4 regions of the Methylobacterium sp. Leaf111 genome follow, and region 2 is predicted to be linked to each of the others. Evidence: predicted binding sites of a transcription regulator. Region 2 holds the regulator's gene; each other region holds the start of a gene.
What was found. Region 2 encodes LexA, which represses DNA repair genes until DNA is damaged. Its sites were predicted from a motif close to TGTTCNNNNTGTGTTCNG; they were not measured.
Positions count from the first base shown of each region.

Region 1: ruvC (crossover junction endodeoxyribonuclease RuvC) is a predicted target of LexA. The motif match lies at 3,841-3,858, and genes of this name have one in related genera.
Region 3: ASF41_RS20925 (ATP-dependent helicase) is a predicted target of LexA. The motif match lies at 5,361-5,378, and genes of this name have one in related genera.
Region 4: ASF41_RS18525 (DUF3072 domain-containing protein) is a predicted target of LexA. The motif match lies at 5,348-5,365, and genes of this name have one in related genera.

Region 1 covers NZ_LMNE01000001.1:889,812-896,903, forward strand. Annotated here, with positions in the region: gene bfr (bacterioferritin) at 1-326, opposite strand, end outside; gene ASF41_RS03945 (bacterioferritin-associated ferredoxin) at 389-658, opposite strand; gene ruvA (Holliday junction branch migration protein RuvA) at 918-1,535, opposite strand; gene ASF41_RS03955 (YceI family protein) at 1,696-2,379, shown strand; gene ASF41_RS03960 (hypothetical protein) at 2,363-3,133, opposite strand; gene ruvC (crossover junction endodeoxyribonuclease RuvC) at 3,216-3,782, opposite strand; gene ASF41_RS03970 (hypothetical protein) at 4,128-4,358, shown strand; gene ASF41_RS03975 (methyl-accepting chemotaxis protein) at 4,408-5,874, shown strand; gene ASF41_RS03980 (YebC/PmpR family DNA-binding transcriptional regulator) at 5,889-6,635, opposite strand; gene ASF41_RS25880 (hypothetical protein) at 6,863-7,090, shown strand.
Region 2 covers NZ_LMNE01000024.1:20,821-27,912, reverse strand. Annotated here, with positions in the region: gene ASF41_RS14490 (ComEC/Rec2 family competence protein) at 1-2,160, shown strand, start outside; gene lexA (transcriptional repressor LexA) at 2,154-2,912, opposite strand; gene ASF41_RS14480 (DUF937 domain-containing protein) at 3,275-4,060, opposite strand; gene sfsA (DNA/RNA nuclease SfsA) at 4,224-4,931, shown strand; gene ASF41_RS14470 (FkbM family methyltransferase) at 4,964-5,794, opposite strand; gene ASF41_RS14465 (outer membrane beta-barrel protein) at 6,140-7,092, shown strand, end outside.
Region 3 covers NZ_LMNE01000067.1:71,107-78,198, forward strand. Annotated here, with positions in the region: gene ASF41_RS20900 (calcium-binding protein) at 1-178, shown strand, start outside; gene ASF41_RS20905 (AsmA family protein) at 202-3,819, opposite strand; gene ASF41_RS20910 (hypothetical protein) at 3,937-4,188, opposite strand; gene ASF41_RS20915 (DUF2442 domain-containing protein) at 4,406-4,918, opposite strand; gene ASF41_RS20920 (DUF4160 domain-containing protein) at 4,929-5,171, opposite strand; gene ASF41_RS20925 (ATP-dependent helicase) at 5,389-7,092, shown strand, end outside.
Region 4 covers NZ_LMNE01000045.1:374,012-381,103, reverse strand. Annotated here, with positions in the region: gene ASF41_RS18550 (efflux RND transporter permease subunit) at 1-2,268, shown strand, start outside; gene ASF41_RS18545 (hypothetical protein) at 2,351-2,545, opposite strand; gene ASF41_RS18540 (ATP-binding protein) at 2,678-4,069, opposite strand; gene ASF41_RS18535 (response regulator) at 4,074-4,796, opposite strand; gene ASF41_RS18530 (MarR family winged helix-turn-helix transcriptional regulator) at 4,796-5,305, opposite strand; gene ASF41_RS18525 (DUF3072 domain-containing protein) at 5,593-5,913, shown strand; gene ASF41_RS18520 (Flp family type IVb pilin) at 6,110-6,343, shown strand; gene ASF41_RS18515 (helix-turn-helix transcriptional regulator) at 6,861-7,092, shown strand, end outside.

The sequences.
Region 1 (7,092 bases), on a different contig from region 2:
TCACAGTACTTGGCCGCCTCGAGGTACAGCGCGCGCGCCTCGTTCTCAGCGGCGAGATCGCACTCGATGATCTCCTGGACATTCTGACCGATCCGCAGGGGATCGAGTTCCTGCAGGTTCGGGAAGCCGTCGAGGAACAGGATCCGGTCGACGAACCGATCCGCGTGGTTCATCTCCTCGATGGATTCCTTGCGCCAGAACTTGGCGAGCTCGATGTAACCCCAGTCGTTGAGCATGCGGAAATGGAGCCAGTACTGGCTGACCGCCGTGAGCTCGCTGCGCAGTCCCCGATTGAGGTACTCGACGACCTTCGCATCACCCTTCATCCGCCCAATCTCCCTTGAGGCACGTTCAGCCGGAGGGGAGCTTCAGCACCCGGAATGGGCGCTCAGGCGGCGATCCCCTCCTCCGCAGCCTGGACCTTGACCAAACTACAGGAGCTCGCGCAAGTCGCCGTGCACGCATGCGCGGCCTCATCGCGGGCATTTTCGAGGGCGTTCTGCAGGATGCCGCGGATGGTCCGGGCGCAGCGCCCGCATTTCGGGCTGCACCCGAGGCAGGCCTGGACCTGGGCCGGCGTGCGCGGACAATCCGGGCCGCGATGCAGGCAGGCGCGCACCGCGCGATCGGACAGGACGTTGCAGGAACAGACGATCATGCGGGACCGTGACTCGTGCGTGGCTCGCGTGTCGGGTAGAGGCCGCCGGGTGGGGGTTTCACCCGGCCACTTCGTCGAATCTGAGGCGGTGCTGACGCCAGAGCGCAAAAGCTGAGCCCGTGCATCGGATTGGCGCGTAGATTAGAATAATTGAAAACTGCTTTACTTTCAGCAGGTTAGCTGTGTCCTTCCAAACTGGCAACGGGAATGGCGAGCGTCAAGGGCACAATTCCGTCGCGCCCCAACGATCGACGGGCCGTCACCGGGCGAGTTCGCGCAATCCCAGCCGGATGAGGGTCTTCGCCTCGGCGCCCTCGCCCGCGTTCTTGAGGGCCTCGGCGATCGCTGCGGAGGCCTGGACCGGGGCGTAGCCGAGATTGACCAGGGCCGAGATGGCGTCGGCGACGGGCTGCGGCGCCGTGCGGGCCTCGACCGCGCCGGACAGCGCGATCACCGCGGGATCGATGGGCGCGAAGGCCGGGGCCTTGTCCTTGAGTTCCGCCACGAGGCGGGCGGCGAGGCGCGGGCCGACGCCAGGGGCCCGCGCCACCGCGCCCTTGTCGCCCATGGCGATGGCCGAGGCGAGGGCCCCGGGCTCGAGCACCGAGAGCAGGCCGAGGGCGACCTTGCTGCCCACGCCCTGCACGGTCTGGAGCAGGCGGAACCACTCGCGCTCGGCATCCGAGCGGAAGCCGTAGAGCCGGATCATGTCCTCCCGGACATGGGTCTCGATGGCGAGGTCCGCCGCCTCGCCGATGCCGGGCAGGCGCTGGAGCGTCCGGGCGGAGCAGTGGACCACGTAGCCGACGCCCTGCACGTCGAGGATCACGAAATCCTCGCCATAGGAATCCACCACGCCCTTCAGCTTGCCGATCATCGCCTCGCCCATCCCTCGTGCCGCCGGATGCCCATCCGTCGGCGGATTGCCTACAGGCCGGCGCGCCTGAGCGCCATGTGCTCCGTCGCGACGGCGGCCGGCCTGCCTTGAGGCCGCGCGGCGTTCGTGAAATCAAAGGCGCCCTGCCCGACACACACGGATGACCGTCTCGATGCGCCAGACCGCGCTGCTCCTCGCCTCCGGGCTCCTGTTCACCGCCGGCGCGGCCCGGACGGCCGAGACGCCGGCACCGGCACCGACCCCGCCGGCACCGACCACGCCGGCACCGGTCATGCCGGCCGCGCCCTCCAGCGATCCGACCCAGGTGCGTCCGGGCGCCTACGTGCTCGATTCCGCCCACGGCAAGATCACCTGGTCGGTGAGCCACCTCGGCTTCTCGACCTATTACGGCCAGATCACCGACGTGACCGCGCAGGCGGTGCTCGATCCGAAGGAGCCGGCCAAATCCACCCTCACGGTCACCATCGGCACCGACAGCGTCAACGGCCTCAACGACCGGCTCAACCAGCACCTCAAGGCGCCGGACTTCTTCGACACCGCAAAGTTCCCCAAGGCCACGTTCACCGCGACCAGCATCGAGCCGACGAGCCCCGCCACCGCGCGGGTCAACGGCGACCTGACGCTCAAGGGGGTGACGCGGCCGGTGGCCTTCGACGCCACCTTCAACCAGGCCGGGACCAACCCGGTGAACCAGGCCTACACGGTCGGCTTCGACGGACGGGCGGTGATCAAGCGCTCGGATTTCGGCATCAACGCCTTCCTGCCGCTCCTCGGCGACGAGGTGTCCCTGCGGCTCGAGGGCGAGTTCAAGGCCGTGGAGTGAGGCCGCGCCCCGACGGCCCCAGGCGCCGGTAGATCGCGGCGAGGAGGGCCGTCACCAGGACGAGCAGCGCCATGTCGATCAGGCTGGAGGCGAGGATCCGGACGGCCAGGACGACGGGGGGCAGGTCGGCCCCGGAGCGCTCGGGCGCGTGCAGCATCCGGTCCACGAGGCCGAGCGGCAGGATCGTGGCCACGAGGATCACGCCGATCCGGGCGGCCGATCCGCGGGTCATCGCGAGCACGCCGCGCAGGGTCGCCTCGGGGGCGCCGACCGCCAGGGCCGGCGCGAGCAGGCTGGTCCAGATCTGCAGGAGCAGGAGGGCGATCCAGGCGAGCAGGCCGACGATCAGCGGACCCGGACCGAGCCGCTCCGGCGAGAGGCCCCGGTCCAGCACCCCGCTGACCAGGAGCCAGAACAGCTCGAGGGCGAGGAAGTCCTGGAACGGCCCCGCCCGGCCCGCCACGACCGCCCGCACGGAGCCGTCGGCCCCGAGGAGGAGCCGGAACATCGCCATCCAGTAGGGGGCGAGGAGGATCGTGCAGAGGCCGTCGACCAGGAAGAGGTCGTCCTGGAAGCGCGCGGGCCGCGTCGGGTCGCCCATCAGCGTGTGGGCCGCCTCCTTGGCCAGGACGACGAGGAACGCCGCGGTGGTCGCCGAGCCGAGGGCGCGGATCGCCGGAAGCGCGGACCGCACGCCCTCCCGCAGCGTCTCGCCGACCGGCAGCGCCGGCCGCGTCGTTCCCTGGTGGGCCATTCCGTTCGATCTCCGCCCCGCGCGCGCGTCGCGCACAGAGGCACTGCACAAGCGCCCGGGCGGAGTCCAGGGCGCGGCGCGGTCAGGTGCGCGCCAGGGCCGCCGCGATGCGGGCCGCCGCCAGGCTGCTCGTCCCGGCCACGGGGGCGTGCTGGCGCTTGAGGGCATGGGCGCCCCGGTGGCTGTTGTGGGTGATGGCGATGGCGAGCGCATCCGCCGCGTCGGCCACCTTGAACTCGGCCTTCGGCAGCAGGAACTTCACCATGGCCTGGATCTGGACCTTGTCGGCATGTCCCGAGCCCGCGACCGTCTTCTTGATCAGGTTGGCGGAATACTCGAACACCGGCATGCCGGCGAGCGCCGGGACCAGCAGCGCCACCGCGCGGGCATGGCCGAGCTTCAGCGTCGCCTGCGCGTCCTTGTTGACGAAGGTCTCCTCGACCGAGACCTCGTCCGGCTGGAAGGCCCCGACGATGCGGGTGATGCCCTCGTAGAGCTCGCGCAGGCGCAGGGCGAGCGGCAGGTCCCCGTCCGAGGTGACGACGCCGCAATCCACGTAGGCGAGCTTGGTCCCCGTGGCCGTGACGACGCCCCAGCCGGTGCGCCGCAGGCCCGGATCGATGCCGAGGATGCGAACGGGAACGGTCATGCGGACTGGGTCATGGCTGGCGCGGCTCCGGGCGCGAAGATCGCGCCGTCCGAGCGTTAGGGACATACCGTGAACGGAGCGTTATGCCAATCCGCGCCGCGGCGATGGCGGCCGCGGTGGCGCGACGGACCGAACAAACCCGTCGCAAGGAAATCCGGACCTCGCGTCGGACCAAACGGACGCGATGCGTCCGCGCGGGGCGGTCGTTACGAAGGACGCGGATCGATCGGACGAGACAGGCAGACCGGCGCGGGGACCTCCCCGATCCCAGACGGCCCTGTAACCGCTCCTTAGACTGTTCGCCCCTATTCTCACAGGACACCATTCAGGCGGACGGGTTTCCTCGTGATCGACGCCCAGGCCCATCGCCCGAACCGGCTCCGCGGACCCGTGGCGATCCTCGCGACCCCGATCCTGCCGGCCGGTCTGGCGGCGCGCGCCGGATCCTCCGACCGCGTCTCCCGGCTCGACGCGTCCGGAGCCCGGCTCGTCCCCGACGCCCGGCTCGTCCCCGACGCCCGGCTCGTCCCCGACGCCCGGTTCGCGACGGGCTGCACGCCCGCCTCGCGAACCTGATCGCTCCGACCCGAAGACCCCGACGCTCCCCTCTGGATCCGACCCGGCGATGACGACCCTCGACACCCTTCGGCAGCGTTTCGGCCGCTTCCTCATCGGCCTCCTCTGGCTGCACCTGCCGATCGTCGTGCTCGCGGCCTGGATCGCCGACAATCCGATGCTGGTGCCGGTGTCGGTCGCCGGCGCCCTCGCCGGCCTCAGCACGCTGATGTGGCGGCGCTCCGCCATCGGCCCGGCGACCCGGCTGGTGAGCAGCCTGTCCCTGATCGGCATGGCCGCGATCCTGCTCTCGGCCTTCGCCGGGCATCCGTGGCAGGTCGACCTGCACATGTATTTCTTCGCCGGCCTGGCGGTGAGCGTCGCCTGGTGCGACTGGACCATCCTGGTGGCCTGCGCCGCCGCTGTCGCCGGGCACCACCTCACCCTGAACCTTGCGATGCCGGCCCTGATCTTCTCCGGCGCCGCCCAGCGCTCGGACCTCGCCCGCGTGATGCTGCACGCGGTCATCCTGATCCTCGAAACGGGCGTGCTGGCCTGGGTCGCCCGCACCCTCGCGACGGCCTTCGCGGCGCAGGCGGCCTCCGAGGGCGCCATCCGCGCCCAGATGGAGCGCATGCAGGCTCTGGAATCGGAGACCGCGCTGGCGCGGGCGGGCGCCGATGCGCAGCGCAGGGCCGCCCTGCGGCAGACCGCCCGGTCCTTCGAGTCGACGGTGAGCGGCATCCTGAGCCGGGTCACGCAGGCGGCGGGGGCGCTGCAGGGCAGCGCGCAGACCATGACGGGAACGGCAGAGGGCACGGCGGGGCGCGCCGGGTCCGTGGTCGGCGCCGCCGAGATGGCCGCGCAGAATGTCGGTCGGGTGGCCGGTGCGGCCGAGGAACTCGGCGCCACCGTCGCGGAGATCGGCCGGCAGGTCGCGGATTCGGCCCGGATGGCCCAGGGGGCGGTGGGGCAGGCCGATGCCACCGGCCGCCTGGTTCACGCCCTGAGCACGGGCGCGGCCCGGATCGGGGACGTCGTCGGCCTGATCTCGGGCATCGCCGGCCAGACCAACCTGCTCGCCCTCAACGCGACGATCGAGGCGGCACGGGCCGGCGAGGCCGGTCGCGGCTTCGCCGTTGTGGCCGCCGAGGTCAAGGAACTCGCCAGCCAGACCGCCCGGGCGACGGAGGAGATCACGCAGCAGATCCACGCGATCCAGGGGACGACCGGCGAGGCGGTGACGGCCATCGAGGCCATCGCCGCGCAGATCCGCACCATGAGCCGGACCGCGGACGCCATCGCGGCGGCGGTGGACCAGCAGGGCTCCGCGACCCGGGAGATCATCCGCAACGTGGGCGCGGCGGCGACCGGCACGGGGGCGATCACCGACACCATCGGGGGCGTCGCCCAGTCGGCCGAAGCGACGGGTGCCGCGGCCGCCTCGGTTCTCGTCTCGGCCTCCGCGCTGGCGCAGGAGGCCGATCAGCTCGGCACCGAGGTGAACCGCGTCCTCGAAACCCTGAAGGCCGCCTGACGGGCCGGCTTCGATCAGCCCTGGAGCTTCTCCATCAGGGCGTCCGAGAGCGCGAAGTTCACGAAGACGTTCTGGACGTCGTCCTGGTCCTCGATCACCTCGACGAGGCGGATCAGCTTCTCGCCGGTCTCGTCGTCGACCTCGATGGTGTTCTGCGCCTTCCACACGAGGGCCGTGCGGCGCGGCTCGCCGAAGCGGGCCTCCAGGGCCTTCGAGACCTCGCCGTAGGCCTCCTGCGCGCAGGTGATCTCGTGGCCGGATTCGTCCGAGCGCACGTCGTCGGCGCCGGCCTCGATGGCGGCCTCCAGCATGGTGTCGGCATCCGCCACCTTGGCGTCGAACTCCACCACGCCGACATGGTCGAACATGAAGGAGACGGCGCCCGTCTCCGCCAGGCTGCCGCCCGACTTCGTGAAGGCCGAGCGCACGTCGCTGGCCGTGCGGTTGCGGTTGTCGGTCTGCGCCTCGACGATCAGGGCGGCGCCGCCGGGGCCGTAGCCCTCGTAGCGGATCTCGTCGTAGCTCTCCGCATCGGCCCCCTGCGCCTTCTTGATCGCGCGCTCGATGTTGTCCTTGGGCACGTTCTCGGCGCGGGCCGCGATGATGGCGGCGCGCAGACGCGCATTCATCGCCGGGTCCGGCAGCCCGAGCTTGGCCGCGACGGTGATCTCGCGGGCGAGCTTGCCGAACAGCTTCGAGCGGACCGCGTCGACGCGGCCCTTCCGGTGCATGATGTTCTTGAACTGGGAATGGCCGGCCATGACGTGACCCTAGACTGGTAGGAACGAGACCGGATCGCGGGGGCCAGGTGCCGGGGCCATGTGCAGGGGCCATGTGCCGGGGCGGCGGGTCCGCGATGCCGGACGGAAACGGGGTTGGCCGGCTTATAGGCCGCGGGCCGCACCCCTGACAACGCTGCGCCGCAGCGTGCGCGGCCGCGGGCGGTATCCCCCATGGCTATCCGGCGGACAGGGACTATCCTGGGGCGATGACACAGCAGGCCATCGATCGGGCACGGCCCGAAAGCTCCGGCAGGGATTTCCGCGCCCGGCCCGGGCCGGACGCGCAGACCCATCGGGACGCGCCGACGACACCGCGCTGGCTCAAGCTCGGCCTGGCGGGCGCGCTCGGGATCGTCGCCGGCGCGATGCTGTTTCCGACCCGCGCCGAGGGCGCGCCGCCCGGACGCGGCGGGACGCGGCGCCCCGGGCCCTGACG
Region 2 (7,092 bases):
CGTCTTTTCGCCTGGCTCGCCGTCGCGTTCGGATGCGGCATCCTCGCGTTCTTCCTCGGTACGCAGGGGACGCCGTCGCTCCTGGCGCCGCTCGCGGCCGCCGCCTTGCTCGCCGCGACGACGCCCCTCCTCGTGGCGCGCCCGTTCGGCCTGGCCCTGGTGCTCGCCGCCGTCGCCGCCCTCCTGGGCTTCGCGGCGGCCGCCGCGCGGGTCCGCTCGGTCGACGGGCCGATCCTCGCCCGCACCACGATCGGTCCGCTGGTGGGCACCATCGAAGGGCTGGACGAGCGGGAGGAGGGGGCGCGCCTGATCCTCCGCGTCGAGAGCTTCGGCACCCTCGGCGCCGAGGTCCGCCCGGTCCGGGTGCGGGTCTCCTACCGCAAGGCGAATACCCTGAAGCCGGGCGACCGCATCGCCGCGACCGCGCGCCTGCTTCCGCCGCCGGAAGCCGCCCGCCCCGGAGGCTACGACTTCGCCCGGGATGCCTTCTTCCGTGAGATCGGCGCGGTGGGCTCCCTCGTCGGCAAGGTCGACCTGCGGCCGCCGGCCGAGAGCGCGGACTGGCAGATCCGTCTCGCGGCCGCCGTCGACGCGGCCCGCAACGCCCTGACGCGCCGCATCACCGACGCCAACGGCGGACAGGCCGGGGCGGTGGCGGCGGCCCTGGTGACGGGCAAGCGCGGCCTGATCAGCCCCGAGACCAACGACATCCTGCGCGCCGCCGGCATCTACCACGTCGTCTCGATCTCGGGCCTTCACATGGTCCTGGCGGCCGGCGTGGTGTTCTGGCTCGTGCGGGCGCTCCTGGCCCTCGTTCCGTTCGCGGCGCTGCACTGGCCGATCAAGAAGATCGCCGCTGCCGTCGCCATGGTGAGCGTGACGGCCTACTGCGTCTTCTCCGGCTGGGACATCGCAGCCGAGCGCTCGCTGATCATGACCCTCGTGATGCTCGGCGCGATCCTGGTCGACCGCCCGGCGCTCAGCATGCGAAACCTGGCCCTCGCCGCCCTGATCGCCCTGGCCCGCGAGCCGGACGGCCTCCTCGGCCCGAGCTTCCAGATGTCGTTCGCGGCGGTGGCCGGCCTGATCGCCTGCGCGCCGCTGATCGCCGGACGCGGGCGGCAGCGCGACGGTGCCGGCCTGCTCCCCCGGATCTTCGCCCTGGCGTCCGCGGCGGTCCTGGGCACCCTGGCCACGACGCTCGTGGCCCAGATCGCCACCGCGCCCTTCGCCACCTACCACTTCCAGACGGTGCAGCCCTTCGGGCTGGTGGGCAATGCGCTCACCCTGCCGCTGGTCTCCCTGGCGGTGATGCCGTCAGCGGTTCTGGGCATCCTCGCCTATCCGTTCGCGCTGGATCAGCCGGTCTGGTGGGCCATGGGCCTGGCGGTGCGGGGGATGCTGACCATCTCGACCTGGATCGCGGGCTTCGGCAACGCCGTCGTCGTGGTCCCGGCCTTCGGCACGGGGGCCCTCGGCCTCCTGGCCGCTGCCCTGATCGTCCTGACGCTCCCGGCCTCGTCGCTGCGCTGGCTCGGCCTCATTCCGGCAGCGATCGGCATCGCCTGTGCGGCTGCCCCGGATCGCTACGACATCTACGTCGATCGGGAGGGGGCGGGCGCCGCCATCCGCCAGCGCAACGGGCGGCTCGCCACCCTTGGCCGGCCGCCCCCCTTCGTGCTCGCGCAATGGCTCAAGGCCGATGGAGACGACCGACGGGTGCAGGACGTAACGGGGTTCGAGGGCGCGCGCTGCGATCGCCTGGGCTGTACCCTGACCACACCCGACGGCCGCGTGCTCGCCCTGACCACCGACAAGGGTGCCCTCGGAGAGGACTGCGCCAGGGCCGACATCCTGATCACCCGGCAATCCGCGCCCGGGGGCTGCGCCGCATCGATCGTCATCGACCGGGATTTCCTGGAATCGCACGGTGCGACCGCGATTCACCTCACCCGCGATGGGCCGTCCCTCGCCTCCGCGAAGCATCCCGGGGATGTCGTGCCCTGGCGTGCGACGCCTCTGCGCAAGCCGGTGGACCCGCCGGGAACGTCCTTGCCATCTTCGACACCGCCGGCGTCGGTCTTACCGGAAATCCCCGATCGCACCCGCGATCCGTCGGATCCGTCCGGCGATGAACCGGACGGGGACCCCCTTCAGTAGCGGCGCACCAGACTGACGAGACGTCCCTGGATCTGCACCCGATCCGGCCCGAGGACCCGCGTCTCGTAGGCCGGATTCGCCGCTTCCAGGGCGATGGACGATCCACGCCGGCGCAGGCGCTTCAGGGTCGCCTCCTCGTCGTCGATGAGGGCCACGATGATGTCGCCCGTATTGGCGGTGTCCTGCTTGCGGATGACCACCAGGTCGCCGTCGAGGATCCCGGCATCGACCATCGAATCGCCGCGCACCTCCAGGGCGTAATGCTCGCCGCCGGCCAGGAAATCCGGCGACATCGTCACCGAATGGCTCTGTTCCTGGATGGCCGAGATGGGCGTACCGGCCGCGATCCGACCCATCACCGGGATGGTCACGGCCCGACCGCTCTCGTCGGTGGCCTGCGTGGTCGGCAGTCGGGACACCGATGCGCCGGCCGGCAAGCCCTTGCCCTTGCCCTTGCCGCCTTCGACCACGCTCGGCGTGAAGCGGCGAACCTCGGAGGCCGGAGCGGCGCGCGGGGCGCCCGCATTCCCCCCGAGGCTCTCCGGCATCCGGATCACCTCGATGGCCCGCGCCCTGTTGGGCAGCCGGCGCAGGAAGCCGCGCTCCTCCAGGGCCGTGATCAGGCGGTGAATGCCCGACTTCGACTTCAGGTCGAGGGCATCCTTCATCTCGTCGAACGACGGGGGAACGCCGCTCTCGCGCATCCGAAGCTGGATGAACTGGAGCAGGTCCAGCTGCTTACGCGTCAACATGCGGGACACTCTTCGTTAGCGCCACGGATCGCGGCGGGTGGCACTAGAAACAAACCACGAACACGTTAAACGTTCCGTAAGTGTTCTGCAAGGGTTCCCATCTCAAGCCTCTCGGGCCCGATCCGTTCGATCCCCTCGGCAAGGGCGGATCCGGGCGTCGCCCGAGCGCCACGCCGGCCTGCCGCTGCGGCCATCGCTGCGACCGAGTGGTGCCCCGATCCGACGAACGAGTTGGACGGCCGGCGTCTAGACCGGTCGGCAGGGCGCCCGGGCGCAGCGCCCTCGGGTCGATGGCCCGGCGACGATCGGTTCTCTGCCGTCCTCTGCCGGCGTCGCCGACGTCGCCGACGGCGGGTCTTCAGCTAGCGCTGCCCGGTGCGCCCTGCCTTGGGCCGGTCACCCGAACCGTTGCCGCCCGTCTCGGTGGGATTGCGGGGATCCTGCCAGAAGGTATCGAACAGGCGCTGCATCGCGCGGGCGTTCTCCTGCTGCACCTCCAGGCCCGTCTGGAACATCTGCTGCATCACGTCGAAGGGCGCTTCCGTGGCCGACCTGTCCGGCCCGGCGGACTCCGGCCGGGGCGAAGCCGCGAGCCACGTCGACGCCGCACGCGGCCGTGCCTGGGGCGAGGGCGTCGCGGGCTTCGGGGCCTTGGCGCCGGAGTTCAGGAACGCCTGCATCATCTCCGACCAGGCATTGGGCGGGAAGCCGAAGGGGTTCGCCTCGGCGCGCGGGACCGGCGCCGCGGCAGGCGCTTGGTTGATCATGACGTGGACGATCCCCGCCACCACCATGCCGGCCATGATCGGCAGCATCTGCTTCAAGGCCGGCATCGCCACGCCGCTGACGGCAGCGGCCTGCTGCAGAACGGCCTGACTCAGATGGGGCGAGCCGAAGAGTTGCTGGACCAGCATGTCCATCTGCGGCGTCGCGCTCGACGCCTTCGGCGCGGCGGGGCCGACGAGATTGAAGAGGTGGGCGAAGCCGGTCGGATCCTGGGCGACGTTCCGCTGCAGCCCCATCGTGAGGGCCGGAAGCAGGGCTTCCATCGCGCGCAGGCTCTGCTCCGGCGACAAACCGAACTGCCGTCCGAAACCCTGCGCGTTGGGGCCCGCCTGCGCCTGAAGGATGTCGAACAGATTGAACATGGCGGCCTCGCGGACGAACTGCGGCTTTCCCGGTCATCGACCCGGGCGCGCCGCGCGAATTCTGTCGCATCCGGTCGGTACTGACCAGCCCGGGCGCCTCACGACGGCCCGATTCCCCGTCGACGGGGGCCCGTATCAACCCGTTTCTTGCCCCGGACCCGCGATGCGCTTCCCTTCGCCCCTGATCGAGGCGCGCCTGGTGCGTCGCTACAACCGCTTTCTCGCCGACCTGCAGCTTGCCGACGGGTCCGTGATCACGGCCCATTGCCCCAACCCGGGGGCGATGCTGGGACTTGCGGTGCCGGGCGCGCGGGCCCTGTTGTCCGACGTCCGGAGCCCGACGCGCAAGCTCCCCTTTTCCTGGGAACTGGTGGAGGCGGATCTGCCCGGCGGCCGGCAATGGGTCGGCATCAACACGATGCGGCCGAACGCCCTGGTGGCGGAGGCCTTCGCCGCCGGCGGCCTGCCGTGCCTCGCCGGCTACACGGGCCTGCGCCCCGAAGTCCGCTACGCCCGGGCCAGCCGGGTCGACTTCCTCGCCACCGGGGAGGGGATGCCGCCCTGCCATGTCGAGGTGAAGAACTGTCACCTGATGCGCAGCCCCGGCCTCGCGGAATTTCCCGATTGCGTCGCCGCCCGCAGCGCCCGCCACATGACGGACCTCGCGGCCGTCGTCGAGGCCGGGGGCCGTGCCATGGTCATCATCGTGGTGCAGATGTGGGCGGATCGCTTCGATGCCGCGCGGGACCTCGATCCTGCCTTCGACCGGGCGCTTCAGGCCGCTCGGGCGGCCGGCGTCGCCGTCCACGCCCATCGCTGCCGCATCGACCCGGTCGGCATCGCCGTGGCCGACGCCATCCCGGTGCTGTAGGGCGCGCGTCCCAGAAGAACCGCGCGGGCCCGTCAGTCGGCCCGCTCGAAGATCAGGTTGAGGCGGGTGCGAGCGATCCGGCGATAGCCGTGCTGCTCGAGCAAGGCGGGCAGGTCGATCTGCCACTGGTCGGTGCCGTTCTCGACGATGAGCAGCCGCGGGTGGAGGCTCGCGGGGGCGGCCCGCAGGAAGGGTTCGAGGATCAGGTCCTCGGCGCCCTCGACGTCGAGCTTCATGGCGTCGATGCGCGCGATGCCCTCGCCGAGGGCGAGATCGAGCAGGGGCACGGCCGGCACACGAATCTGCGCGCCCTCGTTCGTCCCGACGATCTTCAGGCTCGATTCCCCCCGGTTGCGGGGATCCACGAACAGGGTGAGTTCCCCCGCCTTGTCGGCGACCGCGCAGGCCACCGCCTTGACCGTTCCAAACGGATTCTGAGCGATGTTGTAGGTCAGGCGGTCGAACACGTCCGGCTGCGGCTCGACGGCCAGGATCCGGGCGCGCGGCCCCGCGAAGGCCGCCACGAACAGCGCGTAGGCACCGATATTCGCGCCGATATCCAGGAAGGTGCAGCCGGGCTGAAGCTTCGCCCGGAGAAGTGCGCGCTCCTCCGGATCGAAGAACTGCGGCGTGAAGAGCACCTTCTTCTCGCAGTTGTTGTTGTAGGGGTAGAGCCGCATGCGGGCGCCGTAGCGTTCGACGTCCAGAGGGGCGCCGCGCAGCAGCCCGATCGCCACGCGGCGCAGGAACAGGGCGAGGCGTCGCCCGGCCCAGCTCGCGTAGGAGATCCGGCCCGTCTGCCGAGCGATGCGCGCGACGAGGCCTGTGGGAGCGTAAGTGCCGTAGGGCTGCGTGTCTTTCATCGTGCGTGCTGATGCCAGCGCACGGACGCGGCGGCAAGCGACGCCGCCGCGGGAGGATGGAAAGGTCCCGGACATTCCGGGCCGATCAGCCCGCAGCGCCCCCTCCGGGCGAATGCGGTCGGCCGCAGATCAGACCTGACCGTCGCGCCACTTCGGAAGCAGAGGACAATCGTCGAGACCGAATCTGGTGCTCAGACCTGTTCCATTGCGGCAACACCACGAACGAAACCCAGTTCGAGCGGCCTCAATTGCCCGAAAAATAGGCGTCTGCACAAAGGATAGCTTTGCCGTAAACGGGAACCTTTGAGAACGTCGCCGTAACGCAGATCCTCCCGCAGAGTTCCCATCGCCATGCAGCGCTCGCTTCTCGCCCTTTCCGCCGTCCTGCTGTCCTCGGTCTGCGCCTTCGCGGCCGACATGCCGGCGAAGGTGCTGGCGGTCCCTGCCCCGCCCGCGCCGTGCAAGGCCGAGATCACCTTCCCGGCCTATGGCGGCGTCATCAAGCAGAACCCGAACCCGTCCTGCCTGACACTCGGCGCCTTCGGCGACGTCTATGTCGGCGGTGCGGTCACCGGCTACTTCTACACCCAGCCCAACCAGTACACGTTCTCGCCCGCTCCGCTGCCGAGTGACCGGGCCGGCCGCGTGGACGTCTCGAACCTGATGGGCTTCATCCAGAAGGCCGACGGCCCGTTCCAGTTCTACGCCGCCTTCGGCGCCTACTCGATCCCCGGCCTCGGCCTGCCGATCTACGGCACCTTCGACCAGACGGACCTGCTGTATTCCCCGGCGCCGATCGTGTTCGGAAAGTACGTGATCAACGACAACTGGTCGATCCAGGGCGGTCGGATGCCGACCCTGATCGGCTCCGAGCTGCCGTTCACCTTCCAGAACCTGAACATCTCCCGCGGCCTCCTCTTCGGCCAGGAGAACGTGATCAACCAGGGTGTGCAGGTGAACTACTCGGATGGTCCGTGGGCGGCCTCGTTCGCCGCGACCGACGGCTTCTATTCCGGCGAGATCAACTGGGTCACGGGTGCGATCACCTACAAGATCGACCCCGCCAACACGGTGGGCATCAACGGCGGCACGCACTTCTCCAGCTACACCAATTTCGACTTCGCGGACCCGTTCGGTCGTCGCGGCCTTCGCTTCCAGTACGCCACGCCCGTCTCGCTGCAGAACAGCAGCATCATCAGTGCCAACTACACCTATGCGGACGGTCCCTGGATCGTGACGCCGTACGTCCAGTACACCAACGTGGAGCAGAACGCCGTCCTCGGCCTCGCCGGTGCCGA
Region 3 (7,092 bases), on a different contig from region 2:
GCAGGCCAGTGTGGACGACGGGGGCTACATGCGCTTGTTCAAGAACGACACCCTGATGGCCGAGGGTCCAGGGGGCGTTCCCCGCGATGTGCTCCGCACCACCGATCTGGTGGGGAAGTCGAACTGGTCCTACGATGCCGACTTGGCCGGTCAGATCAACGAACTGATCTTCATGTAGAACGGTACCGCCCACCCCTTCCGCTAGGGGCCCGGGGGCGTACCCTCCCGGTCCCGGTCCCGGTCCCGGGGCGGCTCCGGCTCGCTGCGCTGGCGGCGCGCCGCCTCTTCGGCGGCCCTTTCGGCCTCCTGCTGGGCCGCTTGCTGTGCCCGCAGACGCGCCTGGCGGGCGGCGTCCTCGGAGGCCGCTTTCTCGGCCGCCAGCTTGTCCGCCGCGGCCTTGATGGCGAGGGCGCGGGCCCTGTCCATCTCGATGCGGGCGCGGCGGCGCTGGCGCTCGCTCTGGTCGGCTTCGAACAGCTCGATCTTCTCGAGTTCGCGCTGGAGCACCAGGGCGGCGAGCCCGTTGGTCACCGGTCCGGCGTCGATGCTGCGCTCAGGGTTTCGGATCGGACCGCTGAAGCCGAGCTGTATCGAGGGGTTCGCCCCGCTCCAGCCCTTGGGCGCCTGGCCGGCGAGGAGAGACCCGCGCGCATCGATGCGCGCGTCCCCCAGGTCGACGCCGAGAGTCCCGCTCCAGCGCGCGGATCCGAGGGGCAAGGTCAGCGGGCCGGCCCGCAAGGTACCGCCGACGAGGCTCGCCGGGCTCGAGACCGGCCCCTTCACGGTGAGCGGGCCCGCGCCGAGCTCCTCGGCCGCGAGGGCCTGCAGGCGGCCTTCCCGCAGGGGATCGTCCTCCGCGAGCGCCCGTGTCAGCGCCCGATCGAGACCGGCCGGATCGGCCCCCGGCAGGCTGAGGCCGGTGAGCGTGAGGGTGCCGCTGCCGCCGAGGTTGTTCATCAATCCGGTCAGGCTCTCGCCCGAACTGCCGAAGCGGAGCTGGGCGGAGACCCGACCGTCCACCGGCCCCGGGCCGACCAAGCCGGGGATCGCCGCATCGGTGATCTGGCCCTCGCCGGAGAACGCGGCGGCGCCGCCCTGACGTGTCGAGGTCGCGCGTCCCGCGATGCGTCCACCGGCGAGGGTCGCGTCGAGGTCACGCAGGGTCAGGGTCTCGCCGTCCAGGGTGACGCCGAGGGTCGCGCCGGTCGCCGTGAGCCCGCGCCCGAGGTCGAGGCTGTCGACCCGGAGGCCGAGGGAGACCGCCGGCCGGCCGGCCGGAACCGGCGCGAACCGCGCGCTCGCGGGGCTCTGGCCGGGTCCGCGCGGGGCCTCGGTCGGCAGGATCGTGGCACTGGCCAGCAGCGGCAGGGCGAGGCGGGTCAGGGACGCGCTGCCGCCGATCGCGCCCTCGGCCGTGCGGGTGAGGTCGGCCGAGACGGGCTGGCCGGCGATCTGGCCGACGACGCCCAGGCGCAGGTCCGGGCCGGCCCGCGACAGGCGCAGACCGAGATCGGCCGGCAGCGGCCCGGGGATCGGCACGGCGCTGCCCGCCAGGGTGAGGAGCGGCGCGAGATCGGGCAGGGCGAGCTGAAGCGCGCCGGCTCGCGGCAGGGGCTCGGCGGCGTCGAGGAGGATCGGCTGCACCGTCGCGACGGTGATGTCGGCGACCGTCCCGCTCAGGCGCAGGGCGAGGCCCCCGGGAGACGCGGTGCCGTCGGACGGGGCGGGTACGCCGGCGATGCGCAGGTATCCGGGCCGGCGCAGGGCCGGGACATCGGTGCGCCCGAACCAGGGGGCCGCGTTCGCCGTCGCGATGGTGAGGTCGAGGGTGTCGATGCGGCCCGCCCGGCTCAGGAGGTCGAGGTCGAGGGTGCCGCCCGCCGCGTCGCCCTTGGCGCCGACCCGCAGGGTGTCGGCCGCGCCCGCATCCCGCTCGAGGTTGACCGCGAGGTCGAGGGCCCCGTTTCGCAGGAAGGCCGGGACCCGGCGGGCCTCCGCCACCCAGACCCGGTCGAGGAGCGCGAACAGGGGGGCGGCCACCGCCGCCGAGACCTGCCCGGCGATCCGGCCCGTGCCGTCCGGGCTGATCCGGCCCGAGAGCTTGGCATTGGCGCCGGCCAGGTCGGTGATGGCGAGGCTGTCGACCACGAGGCTCGGGCCGTCCGACTGGATGCTCGCCGCGATGGTGCCGTTGCCCGAATGAGCGCCGGCGGGCCCGTAGCGCACGTCCCGGGCCTGGAGCGTGATCCCGACATCGTGGCCCCGAAGGTCCGCGAGGGTGCCGCTCAGCACCGGCAGGGCGGCGATGTCGATGCCCTGCGCGGCGAGCTGTGCATCGAAGCGGCCGCGCGCCGGTCCCTCGGCCGCCGTGTAGCGGGCATTGCCGGTGATGCGGGCCTCGCCGAGCCCGAGGCGCAGGTTGCGCAGGGACACCGTGCCGGCGGCCACCGAGAGGTCGGTATTCACCTGCACCGGACGACCGTCCATCACCGCCACGGCCGGGCCTTCGAGCCCGAGGCGCCGCAGGTAGCGGCCGAACCCGTCGGAGGCCGGCGTGTCGAGGGACAGGCGCCCGGTGAAGCGCAGGCCGGTCTCGGTGTCGATCTCACCGCTGGCGCCCAGGGCCGTGGCGCCCGGCGCGGTGACGTCGAGGCGGCGCAGCACCACGCCGCCGGTGCGGTCGAGGATGCCGCTGGCGGCCAGCCCCGTCCACTCGTCGAGGCCGAGGGCCAGGCTCTCCGCCGCGAGGTCCAGGTCCACCATGATCGGCAGTCCGAGGCCGTTGCGGCCGCCGGTGTTCGGCAGGCCGCGGGCGATCAGCGCCTGTCCGGCCGCCGAGGTCAGGAAGGCGTCGAGGTCGAGGCGACGGGCGGAGAGCGCCAGGGCGCCGCGCCACTGCTTCAGGTCGAGCTGACCCGAGCCGCCCAGGCGCAGGGCCTGGCCGCCGGGATCGATCTCCATGGCGACGTCGGTGAACCGGGCCGTCAGGCCGCGCCCCTTGAATTTGCCGGCAAGGGAGAAGGGCAGATAGGCGCCTGCCGCCTGGACCGGCGGCCCGACGACGATCCGGGCGCTGCCTTCGGCCACCGCCGAGGTCAGGCGCCGTCCGCCCGTCGCCGTGCCGGCGGGTGCGAGGCCGATGCGGGCATCGGCCTCGAAGCGGGGCTGCGTGTCGCCGCCGCCCGCGATCTTCACGTTGACGCCGTCGGGCCCGAGCTCACCGGTCGAGACCCGGAAGGGGACGCCCCGGCTCGTGCCTTCGGCCCGCCAGGGGCCGACGAGGGCGGGCGCGGAGACCTGAAGGGCCTCGGCGTAGAACTGCTCGGTCCGGCCCGTCGCGAGCACCTGGGTCGTCAGCACGAACTGCCGGATCGACAGGTCCTCGATGGCGAGGTCGCGCTGCAGGGCCGCCGACAGCCCGCGCGTGGGCAGGAGCATCGCCTCGCCATCGGTGACGGGGAGCTTGACCTCCGCCCGGCCGACCCGCGTCTCGGTGAACAGGATCTCGCCCTTCAGCAGGGGCGCCAGGGCGATCTCGGCCTTGATCCACTGCAGGTCGAGCTGGGGCTGGTCGAGGGCGGGCTTCTGCGCGGCGCCGGCCCCGGACCCCAGCCGCAGGCGATCGAGCTTGAGGCGCGGCGAGGGCAGGAGCCGGACACCGATACGGCCCTCGGTCTGAGCCGCGACCCCGAGGGAGCGCGCGATCGTCCGGTCGATCGTGCCGCGATAGCCCTCCCAGGCCACGAAGGGCGGGACGGCGAGCGCCGCGACGAGGAGCAGGATGACGGCGCCCGCCAGCGCGGTCAGGATGTCACGCACCGTCTCTGTTCCGCCTCGTCACCCGGGTCGGGCCCCGCTCCGTCGGCGGACATAGCACAGGGAACGCCCGCGCGCGCCAGGGCCGGCGCGCCGCGTCCGGCGCCCCGGGGCCGCGGCTCAGCGACGGCCCGGAACGACGATCGGGGCGGGGGGCGCGCTCGGCCGGAACAGGTCGCCGCGCTGGATCTGCAGGCGCGTCTGGTTGGTGTCGAATTGCTGGCGCTGCTCGATGCCCCGGAGTTCGCTGCGGTTGGACAGGCGCTCGTTGGTGGCATTCAGGCTGTCGACGCCCCGCGACGAGACCTGGGCGAGGGCCGGACCGGCGGCGAGGAGCGCGAGGCCGGCGAGAAGGGCGGGGGAGCTACGCATGGCGGCGTCCTTGTCAGGTGCACTGTGATGTCGTGATCTGGTGAGACGACCTGCCGGTGGGAAGGCGGGTTCCGGTTTTCGAAGGTTCTGCGACGCTGCGTGAGACTGCCGCATCGATCGTCGGCAGCGACGGGAGGTTGCGGGTTTCAGTCCTCTTCCGTCCTTGGCCGCCGGAGTCTCAGTGTGTCGCGGTCTCTGCCTGGCGGACCGCGCCACCCTACGCCGCGCTGGGTGCACCCACGCGGCGCGGGCGGCCCCGCTTGCGCGGCCGGTAATGGGCGTGGAGCAGGATCGGGTCGCGCAGGGCCGCCCGACACGCCATCGCAACGGGAGTCGGCACCGCGCTGATGCCCGCCTTGTAGGCGTTCCACGTGCTCAGCGAGAGGCCGAGGAAATCCGCGGATTCCTGGTTCGACAGTCCGGCGGCTGTCTGCCACGCAGTCACCTCCGCGCGGCCGAACCGCCGCTGTTCGTCCGCGATCAGCCTGAGATGATGCGCATCGATGGCGAGGTCCCCGTCCTCGCTGCCCCATTCCACGGAGGTCCCGTGATCTCCGAGCCGGACCGTCGCGAACAGGGCCGGATCGTTCAGAGGCGACAGGATCTCACCGCCGGTGGCGATCCATCCGGCGAGGTCCACGCGGTCGGACCGGTCGTCGCGCCACATCACGCCGAGGCCGGTGGGACCCGTGGCGATGACGGTTGAGATGCGGGGCAGGGGATCGTTCACGGCAACCTCCTCAGGCAATCGGGAAGCGGGCGTTGGTCCGATTCCATTCGGCCGCGACGGCGGCGCGGTTCTCGGCGGCCCAGGCCAGGGCCTCGCGCTCGATCTTGCCCGGCAGGGCGCCGGCCAACAGTCGGAGGGTGGCAATCTCCACGAGAGCCTCGTCATCCGGTGTCAGGATGTGGAAATGCGGCGGCAGATGATCGTTGGCATAGAACCGAATGATGATGCTCCCCGACTGATAGAGCTCGCCCATCGCCGCGCCTCACCCATCCCGTCGAGACATAGTCCTGGCCCGGGCTGGCGGAAATTCCTCATCCGATTTTGGATGAATTTAATCGCCGATCCGACACTCTCCGGGATACGAGGTGCTTCCGAGATGGAGCCTCGGAGACCGTCCAGGCGGAGGCCGGGCCACTCCGGAAACGCGCGCGACCCTCGACGCCGTTCGCGTTTTGGTCCAGGGATGCGCGATGACTCAACGCTTCGACGCGGCCGGCGCATCCGCCTCCGACGCCGCCCCGACCTCCATCGCCGCCCGTGCCATGGCCTCCCTCCGGCCACAGGGCTCGCCCTACCTCGAAGGGCTGAACGCCGAGCAGCGCCGCGCCGTCGAGGCGACGGACGGGCCGGTGCTCGTGCTGGCCGGGGCCGGCACCGGCAAGACACGGGTGCTGACGACGCGCATCGCCCACCTGATCGCGACGGCCAAGGCGCGGCCCTTCGACATCCTCTCGGTGACCTTCACCAACAAGGCCGCGCGCGAGATGAAGCACCGCATCGGCGGGCTCATCGGGCCGGCCGGCGAGGGCATGCCCTGGCTCGGCACCTTCCACTCCATCGGCACCAAGATCCTGCGCCGGCACGCCGAACTGGTGGGCCTGCGCTCCGACTTCACGATTCTTGGGATGGACGACCAGCTGCGGCTGATGAAGCAGGTCATCGTCGATCAGAACATCGACGAGAAGCGCTGGCCCGCGCGCGCCCTGTCCTCGGCCATCGACGGCTGGAAGAACCGCGGCCTCCTGCCCGAGCAGGTGCCGCCCGGCGAGGCCCAGGCCTTCGCCTTCGGCAAGGGCGGGGCGCTCTATGCCGCCTATCAGGCTCGGCTCCTGACCCTCAACGCCGCCGATTTCGGCGACCTGCTGCTGCTCTGCCTCAAGCTCTGGCGCGAGAACCCCGACGTGCTGGAAAACTACCAGCAGCGCTTCCGCTACATCCTCGTGGACGAGTACCAGGACACCAACGTCGCCCAGTACCTCTGGCTGCGCCTGCTGGCGCAGGGCCACCGCAACGTCGCCTGCGTGGGCGACGACGACCAGTCGATCTACGGCTGGCGTGGCGCCGAGGTCGACAACATCCTGCGCTTCGAGCACGACTTTCCCGGCGCCGTGGTGGTCCGCCTGGAGCGCAACTACCGCTCCACCGGCCATATCCTCGCCGCCGCCTCCGGCCTCATCGCCAGGAACGAGGGCCGCCTCGGCAAGACCCTGCGCACCGAGGACGTCGCCGGCGAGAAGGTGACGGTGTCGGGCGCCTGGGATTCGGAGGAGGAGGCCCGCCAGGTGGCGGAAGCCATCGAGAGTCTCCAGGCCCAGCAGCATCCCCTCTCGGAGATCGCCGTGCTGGTGCGCATCTCGGCCCAGATGCGCGAGATCGAGGACCGGTTCGTCCAGCTCGGCCTGCCCTACCGGGTCATCGGCGGCCCGCGCTTCTACGAGCGGGCCGAGATCCGCGACGCGCTCGCCTATCTGCGCGTCACCGCCAACCCCTCCGACGACCTCGCCTTCGAGCGCATCTTCAACACGCCCAAGCGAGGCCTCGGCGACGCCACCCTGCAGGCGCTGCACGCCTATGCCCGGGCCGAGCGGGTGCCGCTGCTCCAGGCGGCCCGCCTCGTCGTGGAGACCGACGAGCTGAAGCCCCGCGCCCGGTCCGGCGTCCGCGCCCTGGTCGAGAGCTTCTCACGCTGGGCCCGGCTGGTGGGAACCCAGCCGCATTCGGAGGTGGCGCAGACCATCCTGGAGGAATCCGGCTACACCGAGATGTGGCAGAAGGAGAAGTCGGCCGACGCCGCCGGACGCCTGGAGAACCTCAAGGAGTTCGTCCGCTCCATGGAGGAGTTCCCGGACCTCGCCGCCTTCCTCGAGCACGTCTCGCTGGTCATGGAGGCCAGC
Region 4 (7,092 bases), on a different contig from region 2:
AGCGACGCGGAGGTCGCCGTCGGCGTCGCCAAGCGCATCGCCGAACTCGGCACCCGCCATCCCGGTGTGCGCTTCGACCTGATCGACACCTCGGTCACCAACACGGTGGGCAATTACCACTCGGCGATGCTGTCCCTCGTGGAGGGGGCCGCCCTGGCGGTCATCGTGGTCTTCCTGTTCCTGCGGGACTGGCGTGCCACCCTGATCGCTTCGATCGCCCTGCCGCTCTCGGTGCTGCCGACCTTCTGGGTGATGAGCAGCCTCGGCTTCTCCCTGAACGCCGTCAGCCTGCTCGCCATCACGCTGGTCACCGGCATCCTCGTCGACGACGCCATCGTGGAGATCGAGAACATCGTCCGGCACATGCGCATGGGGAAATCCCCCTACCGCGCCGCCCTGGAGGCCGCCGACGAGATCGGCCTCGCCGTCATCGCCATCACGGCGACGATCATGGCGATCTTCGCCCCCGTCTCCTTCATGAGCGGCATCGCCGGGCAGTACTTCAAGCAGTTCGGGCTCACCATCGCGGCGGCGGTGTTCATGTCGCTCCTGGTGGCCCGCCTGATCACGCCCCTGCTCGCCGCCTATTTCCTGCGCGATCACGGCCCCGATCACACCCGCGAGGGCCCGGTGATGCGAGGCTACACCCGCGTGGTCGCCTGGTCGGTGCGCCACAAGTTCATCACCCTGGTGCTCGGGCTCGCCTGCTTCGCCGGGTCGATCCTGTCCACCGGGCTGCTGCCGGCGGGCTTTCTCCCCGCGGAGGACGCCGCCCGCACCATCTTCGTGGTGGAACTGCCGCCGGGGGCTCGCCTCGCCGACACCACGCAGGTGACGGACGCCCTCGTGGAGCGCGTCCGCGCCCTGCCGGAGGTGCGCAGCGTCTTCGTCGACGGCGGCCGGCAGCTGCCCGGGAAGAAGGAAGTCCGGCTCGCGACCTTCACCATCAATCTCACGCCGAAGAACACCCGCCATCGCACCCAGAAGCAGGTGGACATCGCCATCCGGGCGATCCTGCACGACGTGCCCGACATCCGGTTCTGGGCCCTGCGCGAGGGCGGCCAGCGCGACGTAACCCTGATCGTGTCCGGCCCCGACAAGGGGGGGGTGGCGGAGACGGCGGCCAAGCTCCAGCGAGAGGCCGCGGGCGTACCCCACCTGGTCAACGTGCTCTCGACGGCCCCCCTGGACCGCACCGAGATCCGCATCCGCCCGAAGGCCGGGGTCGCGGCCGATCTCGGCGTCACGACCGACCTCATCGCCGAGACCGTGCGGGTCGGCACGATCGGCGACATCGGCGCGAATCTGGCCAAGTTCAACACCATCGACCGCCAGGTGCCGATCCGGGTGCAGCTGCCGGAGCGCCTGCGCGGCGACCTCTCGCAGCTCGAAACCCTGAAGGTCCCGGTCAAGGGCGGCGCGGCCGTGCCGCTCTCCACCGTGGCCGATCTCAGCCTCGGGCGCGGCCCCACAGCCATCGACCGCTACGACCGGGCCATCCGGGTCGCCCTGGAGGCCGACATGGAGGGATCGGACGCCCTCGGCACCCTGATCGGCGCCGTCCTCGCCCTGCCCACCGCCAAGGACCTCCCGCCCGGCGTGACCATTCGCCAGACGGGCGACGCCGAGGTGATGGGCGAGGTCTTCGAGGGCTTCGCCCTCGCCATGGGCGCCGGCCTGATGATGGTGTTCGGCGTGCTGGTGCTGCTGTTCGGGAACTTTCTGCAGCCGCTGACCATCCTGTTCTCGCTGCCGCTCTCCATCGGCGGCGCGATCCTCGGCCTCCTGATCTTCAACAAGCCGATCTCGATGCCGGTGGTGATCGGCATCCTGATGCTGATGGGCGTCGTGACCAAGAACGCCATCATGCTGGTGGACTTCGCCGTCGAGGAGATGGCCCGCGGCGTCGACCGTGCCACCGCGATCATCGATGCCGGCCGCAAGCGCGCCCGGCCGATCGTGATGACCACCATCGCCATGGCGGCCGGCATGGTGCCCTCCGCCATGGCGCTGGGCATCGGCGGCGAGTTCCGCGCGCCCATGGCGATCGCGGTCATCGGCGGCCTGATCGTCTCCACGGGCCTTTCGCTGGTCTTCGTGCCGGCGATCTTCGTCCTGGTGGACGACCTGTCGCGCCTCTTCGTGCGGGTCTTCGGCCGCTTCGTCGGACGCGTGGACGAGCCGACGGAGGGCGCGTTCGCGCGGCCGCCGACCCATTCGGCCAACGACCCGAAGCCGATCCTGCCGCCGCGCATCGCGGCCGAATAAGCCGGCAGCAGGGGGGCGAAACGAAAAGGCCCGGACCTTTCGGTCCGGGCCTTTTCGTCGGCGGTCCTGGGCTCGCGCGCGCTCAGCCCTCGCTGCGGGCGGCCAGGCGGCTCGCGGCGAAACAGAGGCCGCCGGCGACGATGAAGAGCACCACGAAGGTCTTCACGGTGGCGTAGAACAGCGCCGGCTCGATGCCCGCATCCGTGTAGAGCACGGCGCAGATGGCGGTGATCGGCAGGAGCAGGAGGATCAGGAGGGGGGTCAGCGGGCTGTTCATGGGCGGGTCTCTCAACCTCTGTCGGACCCGGTTCACCGGTCCCTGTGGCGTTTGCTGCGCCTCTCATAGCATCGCCCCGCACCCGGCGCCAAGCTGGATCGGCCACGCTTTCCTGCGGTCGATGAGCCCGGATCAGGCCGGGATCCGCACCGTGGCGCGCAGGCCCCCGAGCGGGCTGTCGTGCAGGCTGACGTCGCCGCCATGGGCCCGGGCGATGTCGCGGGCGATGGAGAGCCCGAGGCCGGAGCCGCCCGCATCCTGGCGCGCATCGTCGAGGCGCACGAAGGGCTTGAACACCTCCTCGCGCTGATCGGGCGGGATGCCCGGGCCGTCGTCGTCGATGGAGACCAGGAAGGCCCTCGCCTCGCGCCGCCCCGTGATCGCGACGGTCTCGCCGTAGCGGGCCGCGTTGGCCGCGAGGTTGAACAGGCAGCGCCGCATGGCATCCGGCCGCAGGGTCAGCCGCGGATGGTCCTCGAGGTCCACCGCCTCCACATGGGCGCCGAGGCGCTCGACGTCGGTGCGCAGGTCCTCCAGGAGCGCGCGCATGTCGGTGGGCACCGCCACCTCGCCCGAATCGCCCCGGGCGAAGGCGAGGTAGGCCTCCAGCATGCGGCTCATCTCGTCGACGTCGCGCTGCAGGTCCTCGACCTCGGGGGTCTGCTCGACCAGGGCGAGGGAGAGCTTGAACCGCGTGATAATGGTGCGCAGGTCGTGGCTGACCCCGTTGAGCATCGTCGTGCGCTGCTCCATCGCCCGCTCGATGCGCCGCTTCATCTCGATGAAGGCGTGGCCGGCCTGGCGCACCTCGCGGGCCCCGCGGGGCCGGAACTCGATCTCACGGCCCTTGCCGAAGCTCTCGGCGACGGCGGCCAGCCGCAGGATCGGCTTGATCTGGTTGCGCAGGAACAGGATCGCGACGCCGAGCAGCACCAGGGACGAGCCGCTCATCCACAGGAGGAAGATGTGCGAATTCGAGGCGTAGGCCATGCTGCGCCGGGCGGTGACGCGCATCACGCCGTCGGGAATCGCGACCCGGATCTCGATGAGGCTGGAGCGGCCCACGGTGTCGATCCAGTAGGGCCGGCGGATCTGGCGCCGGATCTCCTCGGACAGGGCCTCGTCCAGGATCGAGAAGAAGGGCCGCGGCCCCGCCGGGGGGAGCTTGGCCCCCTTCAGGATGTCAACGTCGAGGTTGAGCCGGTCGTTGGCGATCCGGGTGAGGGTCTCGGAATCCTTGTCCTGCGGGTAGCTCTCGTAGATGTCGATCAGCGCGGCGACGTCGGCGGTGACGGCGGAGGAAAGGCGGCGCGTCACGAGCTGCCAGTGGCGCTCCATGAAGGTGTAGGCGATCACCGACTGGAGCAGCACCACCGGCGCGATGATGATGATGAGCGATCGGGCATAGAGGCCCTTGGGCAGCAGGTCACCGATGGCGCGGCTGACGATCCGCCACATCCGCCGTGGCCGGGGCAGGGCAGCGAGGCGGGTCGCCGTGCGCTGGAGCAGGCCGGTGCCGGCCATGGGCTCAGTCGACCGCGAGGCGGTAACCGACGCCCCGCACCGTCTGCAGGAACAGGGGATTGGCCGGATCGACCTCGGTCTTCCGGCGCAGGCGGTTGATCTGCACGTCGATGCTGCGCTCGGCGGCGAGGCCGCCGCTTCCGGCCAGGGCCTCCCGTTCCACGTTGCCGCCGGCGGCCTGGGCCAGGAGGGTGAGGATCTCGCGCTCGCGCTCGGTGATCCGGATCAGCTCGTCCGCGCGGCGCAATTCGCCCCGGTCGATCCGGTAGGCGAAGGGTCCGAAGGTCACGGTGTCGTGGCTCTGGGCACGGCCGCCGGCCTCGTTGCGCCGCTTGATGATGTTCGACAGGCGCAGGATCAGCTCGCGCGGCTCGAAGGGCTTGGGCAGATAGTCGTCGGCGCCGATCTCCAGGCCCATGACCCGGTCGTTGGGATTCGAGCGCGCGGTCAGCATCAGGATCGGCACGCGCGAGGTCTGGCGGACTTCCCGGGCATAATCGAAACCGCTCTCGCCGGGCATCATCACATCGAGCACCAGAGCATCGAAGACGAAGCACTGCGCCTTGGTGCGGGCCTCGGGCACGTTCCCGGCCGCGGTGACGCGGAAGCCCTGCTCGTAGAGGAAACGCGACAGCAGTTCCCGTACCCGGCGATCGTCGTCGACCACCAGGACGTGCGGCGCATGGTCGGGAAGATCGGCGGTCGGGCGCGCCCCGGGCGTGGCCATCAGGCGGCCTTGCCGGCGCGCCGGGACATCAGGCGCTGCACGGCCGCGCGCGCGTCGGGTTCGATCATGCCGAAGAGGAAGCTCTCGGCGGAGAGGGGAGCCTCGCCGCCGCGCTCCGATGCCGCGAGGGCGCGCGCCACCCGCCGGCTCTGGACCCGCATGAGGTCGCCGGCGAGGTCCGCCCCGGCCGCGGTGCAGAACAGCAGCCGCTGGCGCCGGTCGCTGGTACCGGTCTTCTGCGCGATGTAGCCCTGCTCGATCAAATCCTTCAGCACCCGATTCAGGCTCTGCTTGGTGATGCGCAGGATATCCAGGAGTTCGGCGATCGTAAGACCCGGATAGCGGTCGACGAAGTGCAGCACCCGGTGATGGGCCCGGCCGAAGCCGTACTGGGCCAGGATGCGGTCGGGGTCGCCGACGAAATCCCGGTAGGCGAAGAACAGAAGCTCGATGAGATCATCGCCGGAACCGGAGGACGGCAGCGGCGCGTCGGCGTCGGCATCTCGCATCGCGTGGGCAGTCACGTCTCGGGCGACCTCGATGTACGTCAGCGTTGTTGACATGTTCCAGCCCGGACGCGACCCGTCAAGCCTGGGATCAGAGGACGCATGACGGCACGCCGAGTCCCGTTCCCCCAATGAGAACAGCCGATCGCGAGAACCGCCTACGTATCCGAACCGCGCGAACCCGTGAGACAGATGACCACGGGACGACAGGCCTTATCGGGCGCAGGCGCAGGAACCCGCCGTTGAGCCTCGCGTTCACTAGAACATTTCGTGAACCAGAGGATCCGAACATGGCCAGCACCCAGGCGAACAAGACCCAGGCATCCAAGTCCGACCCATCGAAGTCCGACTCATCGAAGTCCGACACGTCCAAGTCTGACGCTTCGAAAGCTCACGAGAACCCCAAGACCGATCCGAAGGATGTCTCGAACCAGATCAAGGATCCGAGCGAGTGGACCACCGGCGGCGAGCCGATGACCGGCGCGCAAGCGTCCTACCTCAAGACCTTGTCCGAAGAGGCGAAGGACCCGGACGCGTTCGACCCCGATCTCGACAAGGCCGAGGCATCCCAGCGGATCGATGCCCTGCGCAAGGAATCCGGCAAGGCCTGACCGTCGCCGCGGGGCCGGCCGGCTCGATCCGATGGCCTGGACGGGTCGGGCAAGCGTGAAAGACGGACCGGGGGCTGACGCGCCCGGCCCGTCGCATCGGCTCCCGTCCGGACTTCGACGATCCGTTTAAGTCCTCCGCAAGGAAGGTCGCGTAACGTTTCCCACGATCGACGTCCGCGAAAGATTCCCTGGGGCCATGACCGAACTGGATTGCGAACAGGCCAGGGGTCGGCGGAGATTTCCGGCGCGGCACGATCTGCAGATCCTGGCCCGCCGCTTCCTCGAAGACAGGTCCGGATCGACGGCCCTCGAGTACGGCCTGATCATGGCCATGGTCTTTCTGGCGATCGTGACCGCGATGCGGTACTTCGCCGACCAGACGACCGCGATGTACAACTATATCGGCGCTGCCCTCAACCGATCATCCTGAGTCCGAGCCTGTTTCGTCGCCGTGCATCCGCGTGACCATTCGGCGGATGTGACCCAGTCTCGGACGCGTTCGGTCCGCGAGCGCTCCGCAGTCCGAACGATCCCCGGCGCTGCATCGACGTAGAACACCGGGCCGGAAGCCGGCGGTCCCCGGGACGCCGTCCGCCCCCGCTTCGCGAAACAGGACGGCGGACGCGCGCCGCGACGCCGCCCACGCTTCGGCTGAACGGCGAGCCCCACCGGGCCCGTTTCGTCGCGGCGGCAATGACGACCTTTCGCTCCTTCCCGGCGCCGACGCAGCGACCGGCCCTCGCGCATCGATCGCGCAAACGGGTGGCACCCCGGCGCCATTGTCATGGTCAGCCTTCGGACGTCGATTGCGGTCACCGTCGCGCCGGATGATCGTTCACGTTCACGTCAATGATCCGGATATACCAGATATTCGCCAGGCTTCATCGGAACTCGCCGTCACGGAGGCCGGTTACGGCGGGACTTGATTTGAGCGGATGGGAGTCCCGGTGACACTCGGCGTCGACAGGCATGAACTCCAGCAGATCGTGGCCGGACTGAGCGAGGGCGTGATCCTGGTCGAGCCCGACCAGACCATCGCCTACGCCAATGCGGCGGCGCTGGCCATGCATGGGGCCGAGAGCCTGGAGGAACTCGGCGGAACGGTGGATGCCTACCGCGAGCGCTTCGCCCTGCGCTACCGCAACAACCATGCCCTCAACCAGTATCCGATGGAGCGCG